2 linked regions of the Leptothrix cholodnii SP-6 genome follow. Each later gene encodes a partner of the first gene's protein in a complex. Links are inferred from orthologs where the notes say so. Each region holds a gene or a part of one and is shown in the gene's direction. Other genes may lie near its edges. The genes, in order: ssb and sbcB.

Region 1 (8,510 bases):
TGATGGCGACGCCGCACCTCGGCGTCCAGCCCGGCGTGATACGGCAGCGCATCGACACCCTGCTCGGCCAGCCAGCTCGCCGTCTCTTCCACCTTCTTGCGGCTGCCGCAGTAGACGATGCCGGCTTCGCCTTCGTGTTCGTCGCGGATGAACCGCAGCAGCTGGTCGCGCGGCTTGACCTTCTCGACCAGCGTGTAGCGGATGTTGGGCCGGTCGAAGCTGCTGACGAACAGCCGCGCGTCCTGCAGCTGCAGCCGCTCGACGATGTCGGCGCGGGTGTGGTCGTCGGCGGTGGCGGTGAGCGCGATGCGCGGCACGCCCGGAAACTGCTCGTGCAGCACCGACAGCTGCAGATAATCCTCGCGGAAATCGTGGCCCCATTGGCTGACGCAATGCGCCTCGTCGATCGCGAACAGCGACAGCCGGCCGCGCTCGTGCAGCGACGCCAGCATGCCCTGCAGGCGCGGCGTCAGCAGCCGCTCGGGTGCGACGTAGAGCATCGTCAGGCGGCCCGACAGCAGCTCGCGCTCGATCGCCTGGGCCTGGGCGTTGTCGAGCGTCGAGTTGAGGAAGGAGGCGTGCACGCCGACTTCCTCGAGCGCGCCGACCTGGTCGTGCATCAGCGCGATCAGCGGGCTGACGACCACCGCAACGCCCTGGCCGGCGCGCTGTCGCACGATCGCCGGCACCTGGTAGCACAGGCTCTTGCCGCCGCCGGTGGGCATCAGCACCAGCGCGTCGCCGCCGGCCACCACATGCTCGATGATGGCCTGCTGCTGGCCGCGGAAGGCGCTGTAGCCGAACACTTCGCCGAGCACTTGCAGGGCGGGGCTGGCGTCGTGGGGGATCGGTGGTGTCATGGCGCGGCGATGGTAGCCGGCCCATCCGCGGCACCGGGATCCCCCTCAAGAGGGCGGTCGGGCGATGGCGACGCTGGCACAATTCCACGCCTCAATCGCGTCACGACGCACCCATCACCGGCTGCCGACCCGTCGGTCCGGCACCTCAGGAGCAGGCCATGGCCTCGGTCAACAAAGTCATTCTCATCGGCAACCTCGGGCGCGACCCGGAGGTGCGCTACACCCCCAGCGGCGCGGCCGTCTGCAACGTCTCGGTCGCCACCACCCGCAACTGGAAGAGCAAGGACGGCGGCGAGCGCCAGGAAGAAACCGAATGGCACCGCGTGGTCTTCTACGACCGCCTGGCCGAGATCGCCGGCGAATACCTGCGCAAGGGCCGCCCGGTCTACGTCGAAGGCCGCCTGAAGACCCGCAAGTGGCAGGACAAGGAAGGCCGCGACCAGTACACCACCGAAATCGTCGCCGACCAGATGCAGTTGCTCGGCGGCCGTGAAAGCGGCGGCGGCGGTGGCGGCGAGATGGGCGCCGAAGAAGAGATGGGCGGCGGTGGCGGACGCGGCGGCAGCAGCGGCGGCGGCTATCGCCGCGAGGCGCCCGAAGGCCGCGCGGCCCCGGCCCCGCGTGCCAGCGCCCCGCGCGCACCCGCCCCGGCACCGGCACCGAAGTCGTCCACCGGCTTCGACGACATGGACGACGACATTCCGTTCTGAGAATCGAGTTTCCGGTCGGGCCAACCAGCAGGCCCCTTGCTTTCGCAGCAAGGGGCTTTTTTATTGGTTTACATGCGGGCCACTTGTCTCGAACATGGGCGTGCGCAGCCCTCGGCATTTCGTGCAAAGCACCCCCCGGACGCAGACAGCGACTGGCAGGCCGCCTGACAGAAATCAGGGTTTACCCTTATCATGCCACCATGAAGTTGTCCCCCACTCCCTCGTCCACCGGTTCAGCGGTCAACCCTCGTCCGCGCTCGCGGGTGTGGCGCTGGCTGCCGATCCGGCGCCTGTCGCAGCGCCACCGCATGCGGGTGCTGCGCCACCTGCTGAGCCTGAGCGAGCGTGATCGTTACCTGCGCTTCGGCTATCCGGCGAGCGACGAGCGGATCGAGAAATACGTCGAGACGCTGGATTTCCAGCGCAGCGAGCTGTTCGGCATCTTCGATCGGCGGCTCGAGCTGGTGGCGATCTCGCAGCTGGCCTATGCCGAGCCGGTCGAGGGCGACACCAACGGGGCGATGGTCGAGTTCGCGGTGTCGGTGCGCAGCCATGCGCGCGGACGCGGCTACGGCGACCGCCTGTTCAGCCATGCGCTGCGCCATGCACGCAACCGCTCGATCGATCGCCTGATGATCCACGCGCTGAGCGAGAACACCGCCATGCTGCGCATCGCCCGCAAGGCCGGCGCCGAGGTCCGGCGCGAGGGCAGCGAATCGGAAGCCTGGCTGCAACTGCCGCCGCACAGCCTGGCGTCGCGCGTGGAAGAGCTGGTGGCGGACCGGGTCTCGGCGCTCAACTACCGGGTCAAGCTGCACGCCCGCCAGGTGGGCTGGGTGCTGGCCGTCGTCAACGAGATCAAGCATCAGATATCGCGCCGGCGCCACGTCGCTTCCCAATAGAAGCAATAGAAAATCTGCACACCGGTGCGGCGGCGGAACACGCACTCGCGCACAAGACGAAAAATCGGCAGGCCGCGCGCCTGCCGTTTGCGTTTTCGGGGCCTGCAGGGCGATGCCCCCGCACCCAGGCCCGGGATTCACATGTCGTTACACAGCCCCGTACCATCGGCCCCGATGTCATGTGCTGACCGAGCCCGCGCTCCAGCCTGCGACAGGTGCCCGAAGTCAGCCGAATCCAGAAGCACACCACCATGCCGAACAACGTTTGGATCATTGCAGTCGTCGCGATCATCGCCATGCTGAGCCTGGCGCTGCTCGCGTTGCAGCGGTCCCGGCAAGCCAGCCCGGTGCGCGACGAGCTGCCCACCGAGTGGCCGCTGGCGCAACGGCCGATCTTCTCGCCCGAAGAACGTGCGCTCTATCGGCAGCTGCGCGCCGCCTTGCCGCATCACACGGTGCTGGCCAAGCTGCCGCTGGTGCGCTTCTGCCAGCCGCAGGATCGCAACGAGCTGCGCTACTGGTTCAACCTGCTGGGCCCGCTGCACGTCAGCTTCGTGGTCTGCGCCGACAACGGCCGCGTGCTCGCCGCCATCGACATCGAACGGCCGTCGCGGCCGGCCTCCAAGCGCGCCGCCACCATCAAGCAGTCGGTGCTCGAAGCCTGCCGCGTGCGCTACGTCAAGTGCCGCACCGACCAGCTGCCGTCGGCCGCCGAGCTGCAGATGCTGGTGCCGCACCAGTCGGAATCGAGCCGACCGATGGTGCCCGGCACCTTGCGCGACAGCCAGGAGCGCCGCTCGACGCTGGCGCATGCGATGCGCGGCCGGTCGGCCGACAGCCAGACCCAGTGGTACGAATCGGGTTTTGCGCAGGACTCGTTCTTCGCCCCCGAAACCCAACGCGACCCGTTCGCCGACGATGGCCCGGCCGCCACCGGTGCCACGCAGCGCCCGGCGCCACGGCCCAGCTCGTCGTGGGCCGGCGGTCGCGGCCCGATCCGCCGCAGCGAAGACTTCGGCCCGAGCGGCGACGCCGCCGGCCACATCATCGGCCGGGTCTGACGCGGCGCGGTGGCGTGGTCTAGCATGCGGCATGAACGACATCGCCCCGGATGACCTGCCGCCCGCCTACCGCCTGCCCGCTCCACAGCAAGCCACCGACGAACAGCCCTACGCGGGCCTGACCCCCTACGCGGTGCTCGACGCGCTCGACGCCGCCGGCCTGCGCGGCGACGGCCGCATCCTGCAGCTCAACTCCTACGAGAACCGGGTCTTCCAGGTCCACCTGGAAGACGAGCGCGTGGTGGTCGCCAAGTTCTACCGCGCCGCGCGCTGGAGCGACGCGCAGATCCTCGAAGAACATCAGTTCGCGCTCGAACTGGCAGCCGCCGAGGTGCCGGCCGTGCCGCCGCTGGTGCTCGCCGCCGGCCTGGGCATCGAGCCCGCGCCGAGGCTGCTGGGCACGCCGCCCACGCTGGCCGACTGGCAGGGCTGGCGCTACGCAGCGAGCCCGCGCTGCGGCGGCCGAGCGCCCGAGCTGGACGACCCGGCGGTGCTCGAATGGATCGGCCGCTTCCTGGCCCGCCTGCACCTGGTCGGGCAGGCCCGGCCGTTCGAACACCGCCTGCGGCTCGACGGCAGCCGCATCGCCCGCGCCGCGGTCGCCTGGCTGTGCGATCAGGACCTGCTACCACCCGATGCGCTCGCCGGCTGGCGCCAGGCCAGCCTGGCCGCGCTCGACCAGGTCGATGAGCTGTTCACGCGCGCCGGCAACCTCCAGCTGCTGCGCGTGCACGGCGACTGCCACGCCGGCAACGTGCTGTGGACCGACGCCGGCCCGCACTTCGTCGACCTCGACGATGCCGTGACGGGCCCGGCCGTGCAGGACCTGTGGATGCTGCTCGGCGGCGAACGCCACGAGATGCAGACCCAGCTCGGCGCGCTGCTCGACGGCTATGAAACGCTGCGCGAATTCGACCGCCGCGAGCTCGGCCTGATCGAGGCGCTGCGCACGCTGCGCATCATCAACCACAGCGCCTGGATCGCCCGGCGCTGGCGCGACCCGGCGTTCCCGATCGCCTTTCCGTCGTTCGAGAGCCCGTCGTACTGGGCCCAGCAGACCACCGTGCTGCACGAGCAGATTGGCGCGATGCAAGGCCCCGCGCTGGTGGCCTGAAGGCCCTGCGCCGACCTCAGCCCAGGATCAGCGCCTGGATGCGCTTGACGTGCGCGGCCGGATCCTCGAGCTGGCCGCCTTCGGCCAGCAGGGCGTTGTCGAACAGCACCTGCGCCAGATCGTCGAAACGCGCTTCGCCGTCGCCGATCGCCGCCAGTTTGCGCACCAGCGGATGTTCGGCGTTGACCTCCAGCACCGGCTTGGACGCCGGCGCGGCATGGCCGGCCTGCTTGAGCAGGCGCGCCAGGTGGCCGCTCATGTCGCCCTCCTCGGCCACCAGGCAGGCCGGCGAGTCGACCAGACGGGTGGTCACGCGCACGTCCTTGGCGCGGCCTTCGAGCGACTTCTTCAGGCGATCGAGCGTCGGCTTGAAACCAACGGCGGCCTCTTCGGCGTGTTTCTTCTCCTCTTCGTCCTGCAGCTTGCCAAGGTCGACCGCGCCCTTGGCGACGCTCTGCAGGTTCTTGCCCTCGAACTCGTAGAGGTGGCTGAGCATCCACTCGTCGACGCGGTCGGTGAACAGCAGCACCTCGATGCCCTTCTTCTTGAAGATCTCCAGCTGCGGGCTGTTCTTGGCCGCAGCCAGCGTGTCACCGGTGATGTAGTAGATGACCTCCTGGCCTTCCTTCATGCGCGCCACGTAGTCGGCGAAGCTGACGCCTTCGTCGGCGTGGGTCGAGGCGAAACGCAGCAGCTTGGCCAGGCGCTCCTGGTTGGCGTGGTCCTCGCCGATGCCTTCCTTCAGCACCGAGCCGAATTCCTTGTAGAACTCGGCGTACTTGGCCTTGTCGGCGGCGGCGCTGGTCTCGTCCTGGCTGTCGGCCAGCGACTCCAGCATCGACAGCACGCGCTTGGTCGAGCCTTCGCGGATCGCCTTGACGCCGCGGCTTTCCTGCAGCAGTTCGCGGCTGACGTTCAGCGGCAGGTCGGCCGAGTCGATCACGCCCTTGACGAAGCGCAGGTAGACCGGCATCAGCGCCTCGGCGTCGTCCATGATGAAGACGCGCTTGACGTAGAGCTTGACGCCGCCACGCTTGTCGCGGTTCCACATGTCCATCGGCGCCTTGGCCGGGATGTAGAGCAGCTGGGTGTATTCGTTGCGGCCCTCGACGCGGTTGTGCGTGTAAGCCAGCGGCGGGGTCTGGTCGTAGGTGAGCTGTTCGTAGAACGACTTGTACTCGGCGTCGGTGATCTCGCTCTTGCTGCGGCTCCACAGCGCGGCCGCCTTGTTGACCGGCTCCCACTCGTCGGAGATCACGTTCTCGCCCTTCTCGGCGTCCCACGTTTCCTTGCGCATCAGCACCGGCAGCGAGATGTGGTCGCTGTACTTGCTGATGATGGACTTGAGCTTCCAGGTGCTCAGGAACTCGTCCTCGTCCTCGCGCAGGTGCAGGATCACGTCGGTGCCGCGGGCCTCGCGGGTGATGGTCTCGACCTCGAAGTCGCCAGTGCCTTCGCTGCTCCAGCGCACGCCTTCGGAGATCGCCAGACCGGCGCGGCGCGATTCGACCGTGATGCGGTCGGCCACGATGTAGCCCGAGTAGAAGCCCACGCCGAACTGGCCGATCAGGTTGGCGTCCTTGGCCTGCTCGCCTTCGAGCCGGCTCATGAACTCCTTGGTGCCGCTCTTGGCGATGGTGCCCAGGTGCTCGATCGCCTCGGCCGCCGACAGGCCGATGCCGTTGTCGCTGATGACGATGCGCCGCGCCGCGCGGTCGTAGCTGATGCGCACTTCCAGATTGGGCGCGTCCTCGAACAGGGCGTTGTTGTTCAGCGCCTCGAAACGCAGCTTGTCGCAGGCGTCCGACGCGTTGGAGACCAGCTCGCGCAGGAAGATCTCCTTGTTCGAATACAGCGAATGGGTCACGAGGTGCAGCAACTGCTTCACTTCGGCCTGGAATGACAGGGTCTGCTTCTCCATGGGGACGCTCTCTCTCGGTAAGGCGGGGATGACGAAAGGTTCCTGAACGCGCGCTGGCGACGCTGGCGGCCTCAGGCCTTGCTGCGCACTGATGCTGGGGGCGAAGGGGGCGACTTTCAAGCCCCACCCCTGCCGCGGCCGGGCGTGTGGATCCGGCAACGCAATTGCAAGCAAATGCACACTGACACTTTCAGGCCCGAGGCATGCGCCATGATCGGGCCCCGTTTCGTCTTTCGTTACAGTGCTTCCGTGCCGGCTTCCAGCCCGGACGCGGGCCCAGGCCCGCCCCAGGCCGGCGCCGATTTACAGCCTGGACGCGATCACGGATCATCCGACCCAATCGTCCCCTTAGCCAGACTCGCCACCGTGGCCGCTGAAACACTGTCCGACGCCCCGCAAAGCACCCTCTCCGGGGTGGCCCGCGTGCTGGTGCACGCCGGCAAGCTGAACGCCCGCGCGGCCGAAGAACTCGCCCGCCTCGCACGTGATCAGCGCCGCAACTTCGTCGCCGCCGCGGTCGGCGCCAATCTGCTGAGTTCGGCCGATCTGGCCCACACGCTGTCGCACGCGCTGGCCGTGCCGCTGCTCGACCTCGACGCGGTCGACGTCAGCAAGCTGCCGCAGAACCTGGTCGACGCGCGCACGCTGTCGCAGTATCAGGTGCTGGTGCTGGGCAAACGCGGCAACCGGCTGTTCATCGGCGGCGCCGACCCGACCGACCAGGAAGCGGTCGACCGCATCAAGTTCGCCACCCAGCTGACGCCCGAGTGGGTGATCGTCGAATACGACAAGCTGGCCAAGATCGTCGAGGCCAAGAGCACCTCGGCGACCGAGGCGCTCGAATCGATCGTCGCCGGCGATTTCGAGTTCGACGTCGAAGAGCAGGATCCGAACGCCAAGCCCGACGAGGAGGTCACCACCGACGTCGAGGACGCGCCGGTGGTGCGCTTCCTGCAGAAGATGCTGATCGACGCGATCAACATGCGGGCGTCGGACCTGCACTTCGAGCCCTACGAGCAGACCTACCGGGTGCGCTTTCGCATCGACGGCGAGCTGCGCGAGATCACCCAGCCGCCGGTGGCGATCAAGGACAAGCTGGCCTCGCGCATCAAGGTCATCAGCCGCCTGGACATCGCCGAAAAACGCGTGCCGCAGGACGGCCGCATGAAGCTGAAGTTCGGCAACAAGGCAATCGACTTCCGCATCAGCACGCTGCCGACGCTGTTCGGCGAGAAGATCGTGATCCGGATCCTCGACCCGTCGTCGGCCAAGCTGGGCGTCGAGGCGCTCGGTTACGAGCGCGAGGAGAAGGATCGGCTGCTGTCGGCCATCAAGCGGCCGTACGGGATGATCCTGGTCACCGGCCCGACCGGCTCGGGCAAGACGGTGTCGCTCTACACCTGCCTGAACATCCTGAACCAGCCCGGCGTCAACATCTCGACCGTCGAGGATCCGGCCGAAATCAACCTGCCCGGCATCAACCAGGTCAACGTCAACGACAAGGCGGGCATGAACTTCGCCGTCGCGCTGCGCGCCTTCCTGCGCCAGGATCCGGACGTGATCATGGTCGGCGAGATCCGCGACATCGAGACCGCCGACATCGCGATCAAGGCCGCCCAGACCGGCCACCTGGTGCTGTCGACGCTGCACACCAACGATGCCCCGACCACGCTGACGCGGCTGCTCAACATGGGCGTGCCGCCGTTCAACATCGCCTCGAGCATCATCCTGATCTCGGCCCAGCGACTGTGCCGACGCCTGTGCGAGAACTGCAAGGCTCCGGCCGAATACCCGCGCGAGGCGCTGCTGCGCGCCGGCTTCAAGCCCGACGAGGTCGACGGCTCCTGGAAACCCTACAAGGCGGTCGGCTGCTCGGCCTGCAACAACGGCTACCGCGGGCGGGTCGGCGTCTATCAGGTGATGCCGATCACCGAGGCGATCC
Region 2 (8,558 bases), 2.4 Mb from region 1 along the record:
GCGACGACGTGCGGCGCGTCCTGCAGCACCGCCACCACCTCGTCGACCAGCTCGGTGCGCTGGTCAACGAGCTGACTGACGGGCTCGGTGAACTGGCCGAGGACGACAGCTGGGTCGAAGGCCAGTGCCTGGCGATGCGCGAACAGCTCGGCATGGGCCTGAGCAGCCGCGGCGTCAGCGCCGTCAGCGAACTGCTCGGCACCACCCGCGCGCGCCAGCAGCAGTTGCGCCGCGAGCGGGCGCAGGCGCGTGACGCGCTCAAGCACCTGATCCACCGCATGCTGCAGGACATCGGCGAACTCGGTGCCCACACCGGCCGCTTCAACGAAAGCGTGGGCCGCTACGCCGAGGTGATCGGCTCGGCCGATTCGCTCGAGGGCCTGGCCGGCGTGGTGCGCGAGATGGTCGACGAGACCCGCACGGTGCACATGCTGGTCAGCCAGACCACGCAGCGCCTGCACGATGAACACGAACGGGCGCGCACGATGGCCGACCGGGTGGTCGAGCTCGAGGCCGAGCTGCGCCAGCTGTCGCAGGAGGTCTGCACCGACCAGCTCACGCAGATCGCCAACCGGCGCGGCCTGCTGCGCTGCTTCGACGCCGAGCGTGCACGGGTCGAGCGCGAGTCCGCCGACCTGGCGATCGGGCTGCTCGACATCGACAACTTCAAGCGCCTGAACGACAGCCTGGGTCACCAGACCGGCGACGAGGCGCTGAAGTTCCTGGCCCGCCGGGTCGGCGAGGCCCTGCGGCCGACCGACACGCTGGCGCGCTACGGCGGCGAGGAGTTCGTGGTGCTGCTGCCGGGCACACCGTCCGACGAGGCGCAGCGGGTGCTGACGCGGGTGCAGCGGCTGCTGTCGGCCGAGCTGTTCATGTACGAGGGCAAGCAGAGCTTCGTGACCTTCTCGGCCGGCGTGACGCTGTACCGGCCGAGCGAGGCGATCGAGGTGGCGCTGCAGCGCGCCGACGAGGCGCTCTACGAGGCCAAGCGCACGGGCAAGAACCGGACCTGCGTGGCCTGAACGGCGCTTGAACGCCACGCGCCACGGTGTGACTTTGCACCGAGGCGCAGGCGCGCAAAGCATCACGCCGCGCCGCGCCGGTGCGTGGATCGGCGTTGTGTCCACCGGACAATAGGCGCCTCCGACACTGGCCCTCGCCCGGCGATTCCCTCATCGATGCACGCTCAACGCACGTCACCCGGTTTCAACGCCTCGGCGCCCCAGTCGGTGCCGGTCTTCGTTGCCGCCATCGCGGAGCCGCTGCTCGCCGTCTCGACCTTCCTGGCCGTGACGGTGCTGCATGACGAGCCGGTCAACCGCGCCGTGATGATCCTGTGCATCCTGATGCTGGTGCTGGTGTTTCCCGGCACCAACCGCTTCTACGAGCGGCCGCTCAACTCCGCGGTCGACATCGTCTCGGCCTGGGTGGTGGTGCTGCTGATCCTCGGCCTGTGCGGCTACGCCACCGACAGCCTCAAGTTCTTCGAGCCGTCGGTGCTGCTGTGGTGGGCCGCCATCACGCCGCTGGCCCAGTTCGCCTGCGTGATGATCGGCCGCAGCCTGATGCGCAGTCACGCCGCGCAGCCCGAATCGCGCCGACCCGCGCTGGTGATCGGTGCCGGCGCGCTGGGCGTCAAGGTGGCCCAGGCGCTCGGCAGCCGGCACTCCTACGGACATGATTTCATCGGCTACGTCGAGGATCGCCAGCCCGAGCGTCGCCATCCGGAAGCCGCCGACCGGGTGGTCGCACGCTTCGACGAGATCGTCGACTGCATCGCCCGCCACCGCATCAAGGACGTCTACATCACGCTGCCGCTGAGCTCGCAGCCGCGCATCATGCGCCTGCTCACGGCGCTGCAGGACACGGCGGTGTCGATCTACTTCGTGCCCGACGTGTTCGGTGTCAACGTGATCCAGGGCCGCATGCGCAACATGGACGGCGTGCCGATCGTCAGCCTGCTCGAGAGCCCGTTCGTCGGCATCAACGGCCTGGCCAAGCGCGCCAGCGACATCGTGCTGGCCAGCCTGATCCTGCTGCTGGTGTCGCCGCTGTTCGTGGCGATCGCCATCGGCGTCAAGCTCAGCTCGCCGGGGCCGGTGATCTTCAGGCAGCGCCGCAACGGCCTCGACGGCGACGAGATCGTGGTCTACAAGTTCCGCTCGATGCGCGCCATGGACAACGGCCGGGTGGTGCGCCAGGCCACCCGCGACGATCCGCGCATCACGCCCTTCGGCGCCTTCTTGCGCCGCACCTCGCTCGACGAGCTGCCGCAGTTCATCAACGTGCTGCAGGGCCGCATGAGCATCGTCGGCCCGCGCCCGCATGCGGTGGCGCACAACGACGAGTACCGGCCGATCATCCGTTCGTACATGATCCGCCACAAGGTCAAGCCCGGCATCACCGGCTGGGCCCAGGTCAACGGCTGCCGCGGCGAGACCGATGTGGTCGAGAAGATGGCCGCCCGCGTCGAGTACGACATCGCCTATCTGCGCACCTGGTCGATCGGCATGGATCTGCGCATCATCGCGCGCACGATCAAGCTGGTTTTCTTCGACCGCAACGCGTTCTGAACCTGACGATCCGATCCAGGAAATCCCCATGAACCTCAATCGCTTGCCCGCCCTGAACGCCCTCTGCTGCGCCGCCCTGCTGGGCTGCGCGATGCAGGCCCGGGCCGAGACCTCGCCCTACTACCTGGGCGTGTCCGAAACCGTCACGCGCGACAGCAACCTCGAGCGCGCCCCGGCCGGCGGCCCGGTGCTGAGCGACACCTTCTTGTCGACCGGCGTGCGACTGGGCCTGGACCAGACCCTCAGCCGCCAGCGCCTGAGCGCCAGCCTGAATGCCAACCGCAACCAGTTCCGCAGCCAGAAGCGCTTCGACAACACCGACTATGCGTTGAACACCCGCCTCGACTGGGCCACCGCCGAGCGCTGGTCGGGCAACCTGCTGGCCGAGACCCGGCAGTCGCTCGACCGCTTCGACGTCGACAACACCCGCACCTTTGCCGGCCGCAACCTGGTGCGCACCCACACCGTCTCGACCCAGGCGCGGGTCGGCCTGGTGACGATGTACACCTTCGACGCCGGCCTGTCGGCCAACCGCGTCCAGTACGAGGCCAGCCCGACCCGCGACGTGCGCCAGTGGACCGGCAACGGCGGCATCTCGGTGCGCCCCGGCAGCGGCCTGCAGGTGCGGGTGGGGGCGCGCTACACCGACGCCCGCTATCCCAATTTCGCCAACGGCGTCGGCGACGACGTGAAGCGGCGCGACCTCGATTTCACCGGCACCCTCGAAGCCAGCGGCGCCAGCACGCTGACCGCCCGCCTGAGCCGCACCCGCGAAAGCCACTCGGCGCAACTGGCGCGCGACTACAACACCTGGACCGGCGCGCTGGCCTGGAACTGGCGCCCGACCGCCAAGGTCACGCTCGACACCTCGCTGAGCCGCGACAGCAACATCGGCAGCAGCAGCTTCGACATCGGCCAGACCTCGTTCGACACCAGCGACACCCGCCTGCGCACCACGCTGGCGGTCAAGGCCCAGTGGGAGCTGACCGGCAAGGTGCTGCTCGGCGCCGGCGTGTCCACCAGCCGGCGCACGCTCGACAACTCGCTGGTCGCGATCGGTGCGGCCAGCGTCAACTCGGCGTCGGACCGCACCCAGGCCGTCGACCTGTCACTGCGCTACCTGCCGATCCGCAACATCGAACTCGGCTGCGGCGTGCACTGGGAGGACCGCTCGGTCAGCGATCCGGCCTCGACCATCACCTACGCCTACGACGTGACGGTGTTGAACTGCTCCGGCCAGCTCTACTGGCGTTGACGACGGGTGCTTGCCGCGCCTTGGCGGGCGCGGCATCGGTTAACGTGCCGGCCCATGGCTGAGCACACCTTCTTCTGGCACGACTACGAAACCTTCGGCCGATCGCCACGCAGCGATCGGCCGGCCCAGTTTGCGGGCATCCGCACCGACCTCGATCTCAACGAGATCGACGCACCGCTGATGCAGCATTGCCAGCCGGCGCCCGACTACCTGCCCGACCCCGAGTCCTGCCTGCTGACCGGCATCGTGCCGCAGACCTGCCTCGAGCTCGGCGTGCCCGAACACACCTTCGCGGACGCGATCGAAGACCAGCTCGCGCGCCCCGGCACCATCGGCGTCGGCTACAACAGCATCCGCTTCGACGACGAGGTGACGCGCCACCTGTTCTGGCGCAACCTGATCGACCCCTACGCCCGCGAGTGGCAGAACGAATGCGGCCGCTGGGACCTGCTCGACGTGGTGCGCTGCTGCTACGCGCTGCGGCCTGACGGCATCCAGTGGCCCCGGCACGACGACGGTCGGCCGTCGTTCAAGCTCGAGCACCTCACCGCCGCCAACGGCATCAGCCACGAGGGCGCGCACGACGCCTTGTCGGACGTGCGCGCCACGATTGCGCTGGCGCGGCTGATCAAGAACGCTCGGCCCAAGCTGTTCGACTTCTGCCTGCGCCTGCGCAAGAAGGACGCCGTGCTGGCCGAGATCGAGGGTGCACAACGACAGGGCCGCCCCTTCCTGCACATCTCCGGCATGTACGGCCCCGAGCGCGGCTGCCTGGCGATCGTGTGGCCGCTGGCGCCGCATCCGACCAACAAGAACGAGATCATCGTCTGGGACCTGGCCGAGGACCCGGGCGAGCTGTTCACCCTCGACGCCGAGGCGATCCGCGCGCGCCTGTTCGTCAAGGCGAGCGAGTTGCCGGAGGGTGTCGGTCGCCTGCCGATCAAGAGCATCCACATCAACAAGTCGCCGGTCGTGATCGCGCAGCTCAAGACGCTCGGCGCCGAGATGGCGCAGCGCTGGGGCATCGACAAGGATCAGGCCCTGCACCACGCCGAACTGGCCGCGCGCAAGGGCGCGACGATGGCCGGCATCTGGCCGGAGGTCTTCGCCCGGCCCGCAGCGGCCGAGCCGCCGGACGTCGACGAGGACCTGTACGGCGGCTTCATCGGCCAGGACGACCGCCGCACGCTGCAGCGCGTGCGTGCGCTGGCACCCGAGAAGCTCGCCGACAAGCTGCCGACGTTCAACGACCCGAGGCTCGACGAGCTGCTGTTGCGCTGGCGCGCCCGCAACTTCCCGCAGACCTTGCGCGACGAGGAGCGCGCGCGCTGGGAACGGCATTGCGCACGACGCCTGCACGACGGCGCGGGTGGGGCGATGACGCTGGCGGCGTTCTTCGAGCGCATCGACACGCTGGGCGAAGCCTTGCCCGAAGACGACGAGCGCGGCCCGGAGATCCTGGGCGCGCTCTACGACTACGCCGAGCAGATCGCGCCACCGCCGCCCTGAGGCCGGCACGGCGCGCCGCCGCCCCGGCGGCATCCCCCATCGTCTCCCTCTCCGGGGGGAGAGACGTGCGGGCCGGTTCTGCCTACCCTCATGTCGTGCCGCACAGGGCCGGATCGGCCGGTACCGCGCGCATCACGGCGCATGACGCCGCAAGGGGCTGCGATGGACACACGACCGGATCGACGACGCTGGCTGGCCTGGGGCCTGGCCCAGGCCTGGGCTGTACCGATGGCGGGGGCGCTCGGCAGCCTCGGCCTGCGGCATGACTCGGCCCGGGCCGAGCCTCTTGCCCCCGTTCCGCCGGCCCTGCTGCTGGCCAGGCCCGCCGGGCCGGACCTGGATGTTTCGAGCCATCTGGTCAGCGAAAAGCTCGACGGCGTGCGGGCCTTCTGGAGCGGTCGGCAATTGCTGCTGCGCAGTGGCATCCCGATCCGGGCGCCGGCGGATTTCACCGCCCGGCTGCCGACGCGTGCCCTTGACGGCGAACTCTGGCTCGGTCGCAGCCGCTTCGACGCGATGTCGGCGCTGATCCGGCGCGAGCATTCGGCCGACGACCCGCTCTGGCGCGAGGTGCGTTATGCCGTGTTCGAGCTGCCGGACGCGCCGGGCGACTTCGCTCAGCGGCATCGGGCGATGCGCGAACTGCTGCCCGGCACCGACGCCGTGGCGGGCGCGCACGTGGTGCAACAGCGCCGCCTTGACGATCGGCAGGAACTCGACCGCTGGCTGGCCGAAGTGATCGCCGCCGGCGGGGAAGGGCTGATGCTGCACCGCGCCGATGCACCCTACGTCACCGGCCGCAGCGACTGGCTCCTGAAGCTCAAGCCGCAGCTCGATGCCGAGGCGATGGTGATCGGCCACCTGCCCGGCAAGGGCCGCCACGCCGGCCGGCTCGGCGCCTTGCGGGTGCGCACGCCCGACGGCAGGGAGTTCGCGCTGGGCTCGGGCCTGTCGGACGCCGAACGCGACGATCCGCCCGCGCCGGGCCGTTGGGTGACCTATCGCTACCGCGGCCTCACGAACAGCGGGCTGCCGCGCTTCGCGACCTTCTGGCGCATGCACGATCTGCCTTGAACGACGCGTGATCCAGGCATGAAAAAGGCCCGCCGAGTTACCCCGGCGGGCCTTGTCTCATGGAACGATCAGTGACCGTTCATGGCGCAGTGGCTCAGGCCGACACGCCCTTGGCGGTGTCCGCGTACTCTTCGATCTGGTCGAAGTTCAGGTACGTGTAGATCTTGCTGCTGTCCTTGTTGATCACGCCCATGTCGGCGGCGTATTCGGCCACCGTCGGGATGCGACCCAGCTTCGATGCGATCGCAGCCAGCTCGGCCGAGGCCAGGTACACGAAGGTGTTCTTGCCCAGGCGGTTCGGGAAGTTGCGGGTGCTGGTGGACACCACGGTCGCGCCTTCACGCACCTGCGCCTGGTTGCCCATGCACAGCGAGCAGCCCGGCATCTCGGTGCGCGCACCGGCCGCGCCGAAGACGCCGTAATGGCCTTCCTTGGTCAGCTCGGACGCGTCCATCTTGGTCGGCGGAGCGATCCACAGCTTGACCGGGATGTCGCGCTTGCCTTCGAGCAGCTTGGACGCCGCGCGGAAGTGACCGATGTTGGTCATGCACGAACCGATGAAGACCTCGTCGATCTTGGCGCCGGCCACTTCGCTCAGCAGCTTGGCGTCGTCCGGGTCGTTCGGGCAGCACAGCACCGGCTCGGTCAGCTCGTTCAGGTCGATCTCGATCACGGCCGCGTATTCGGCGTCCTTGTCGGCTTCGAGCAGGTTCGGGTTGGCGAGCCAGGCTTCGACCTTCTCGATGCGGCGCGCCAGCGTGCGGGCGTCGGCGTAACCGTCGGCGATCATGTTCTTCATCAGCACGATGTTGCTGGTGAGGTATTCCTTGATCGGAGCCGGGTTCAGCTTGACGGTGCAACCGGCGGCCGAGCGTTCGGCCGAAGCGTCGCTCAGCTCGAAAGCCTGTTCGACCTTCAGGTCGGGCAGACCTTCGATCTCGAGGATGCGGCCCGAGAACACGTTCTTCTTGCCGGCCTTGGCGACGGTCAGCAGACCGGCCTTGATGGCGTACAGCGGAATGGCGTGCACGAGATCGCGCAGGGTGATGCCGGGCTGCATCTGGCCCTTGAAGCGCACCAGCACCGATTCGGGCATGTCCAGCGGCATCACGCCGGTGGCGGCGCCGAAGGCGACCAGGCCCGAACCGGCGGGGAAGGAGATGCCGATCGGGAAACGGGTGTGCGAGTCGCCACCGGTGCCGACGGTGTCGGGCAGCAGCAGGCGGTTGAGCCAGCTGTGGATCACGCCGTCACCCGGGCGCAGCGCGACGCCGCCACGGCTGGAGATGAACGCGGGCAGTTCGCGGTGGGTCTTGACGTCGACCGGCTTCGGGTAGGCCGCGGTGTGGCAGAACGACTGCATCACCAGGTCGGCCGAGAAGCCCAGGCAAGCCAGGTCCTTCAGCTCGTCGCGGGTCATCGGGCCGGTGGTGTCCTGCGAGCCGACCGTGGTCATCTTCGGTTCGCAGTAGGTGCCCGGGCGCACGCCCTGGCCTTCGGGCAGACCGACGGCGCGGCCGACCATCTTCTGCGCCAGCGTGAAGCCGGCGTTGGTGGCGGTCGGGGTCGAGGGCAGGCGGAACAGCGTGGACGCGGGCAGGCCCAGGAACTCGCGCGCCTTGGCGGTCAGCGAGCGGCCGATGATCAGGTTGATGCGGCCACCGGCGCGCACTTCGTCGAACAGCACGTCGCTCTTGAGCTTGAACTCGACGACGGTCTCGCCGTTGCGGACGATCTTGCCGTCATACGGACGCACATCGACCACGTCGCCCATTTCGAGCTTGGTGACGTCGACTTCGATCGGCAGCGAGCCGGAGTCTTCCTGCGTGTTGAAGAAGATCGGGGCGATCTTGCCGCCCAGCGTGACGCCGCCGAAGCGCTTGTTCGGCACGAACGGGATGTCCTGGCCGGTGGCCCAGATCACCGAGTTGGTGGCCGACTTGCGCGAGGAACCGGTGCCGACCACGTCGCCGACGTAGGCCACGAGGTTGCCCTTCTTCTTCAGGTCCTCGATGAACTGCATCGGGCCGCGCTTGCCGTCTTCCTCGGGCTTGAACGCCGCGCCTTCGCGGGTGTTCTTGAGCATCGCCAGGTAGTGCAGCGGGATGTCCGGGCGGCTCCAGGCGTCGGGGGCGGGCGACAGG

What was found.
Region 2: the proteins of ssb (region 1) and sbcB are in contact, whole or in part, in a crystal structure (PDB 3C94), measured with the Escherichia coli proteins. The link is inferred for Leptothrix cholodnii SP-6 from one-to-one orthologs.

What each region holds. Positions count from the first base shown.
Region 1 is NC_010524.1:595,584-604,093, reverse strand. The notes cover bases 1-2,794. They hold ssb (single-stranded DNA-binding protein), read left to right. Parts: upstream 1-1,018; coding sequence 1,019-1,570; downstream 1,571-2,794. Other genes in these bases: LCHO_RS21910 (DUF2726 domain-containing protein), read left to right, coding at 2,724-2,794; LCHO_RS02785 (GNAT family N-acetyltransferase), read left to right, coding at 1,771-2,472; LCHO_RS02795 (RecQ family ATP-dependent DNA helicase), read right to left, coding at 1-860. Also shown: more of LCHO_RS21910, read left to right, coding at 2,795-3,533; LCHO_RS02775 (serine/threonine protein kinase), read left to right, coding at 3,565-4,647; molecular chaperone HtpG, read right to left, coding at 4,664-6,568; type IV-A pilus assembly ATPase PilB, read left to right, coding at 6,935-8,510. UniProt on the Escherichia coli protein: Plays an important role in DNA replication, recombination and repair. Binds to ssDNA and to an array of partner proteins to recruit them to their sites of action during DNA metabolism. Acts as a sliding platform that migrates on DNA via reptation.
Region 2 is NC_010524.1:2,982,001-2,990,558, reverse strand. What follows is about bases 3,271-6,112. They hold sbcB (exodeoxyribonuclease I), read left to right. Parts: upstream 3,271-3,885; coding sequence 3,886-5,340; downstream 5,341-6,112. Other genes in these bases: LCHO_RS13565 (DNA ligase), read left to right, coding at 5,503-6,112; LCHO_RS13575 (hypothetical protein), read left to right, coding at 3,271-3,831. Also shown: LCHO_RS13585 (GGDEF domain-containing protein), read left to right, coding at 1-1,025; LCHO_RS13580 (undecaprenyl-phosphate glucose phosphotransferase), read left to right, coding at 1,182-2,576; more of LCHO_RS13575, read left to right, coding at 2,605-3,270; more of LCHO_RS13565, read left to right, coding at 6,113-6,414; acnB (bifunctional aconitate hydratase 2/2-methylisocitrate dehydratase), read right to left, coding at 6,509-8,558. UniProt on the Escherichia coli protein: Degrades single-stranded DNA (ssDNA) in a highly processive manner.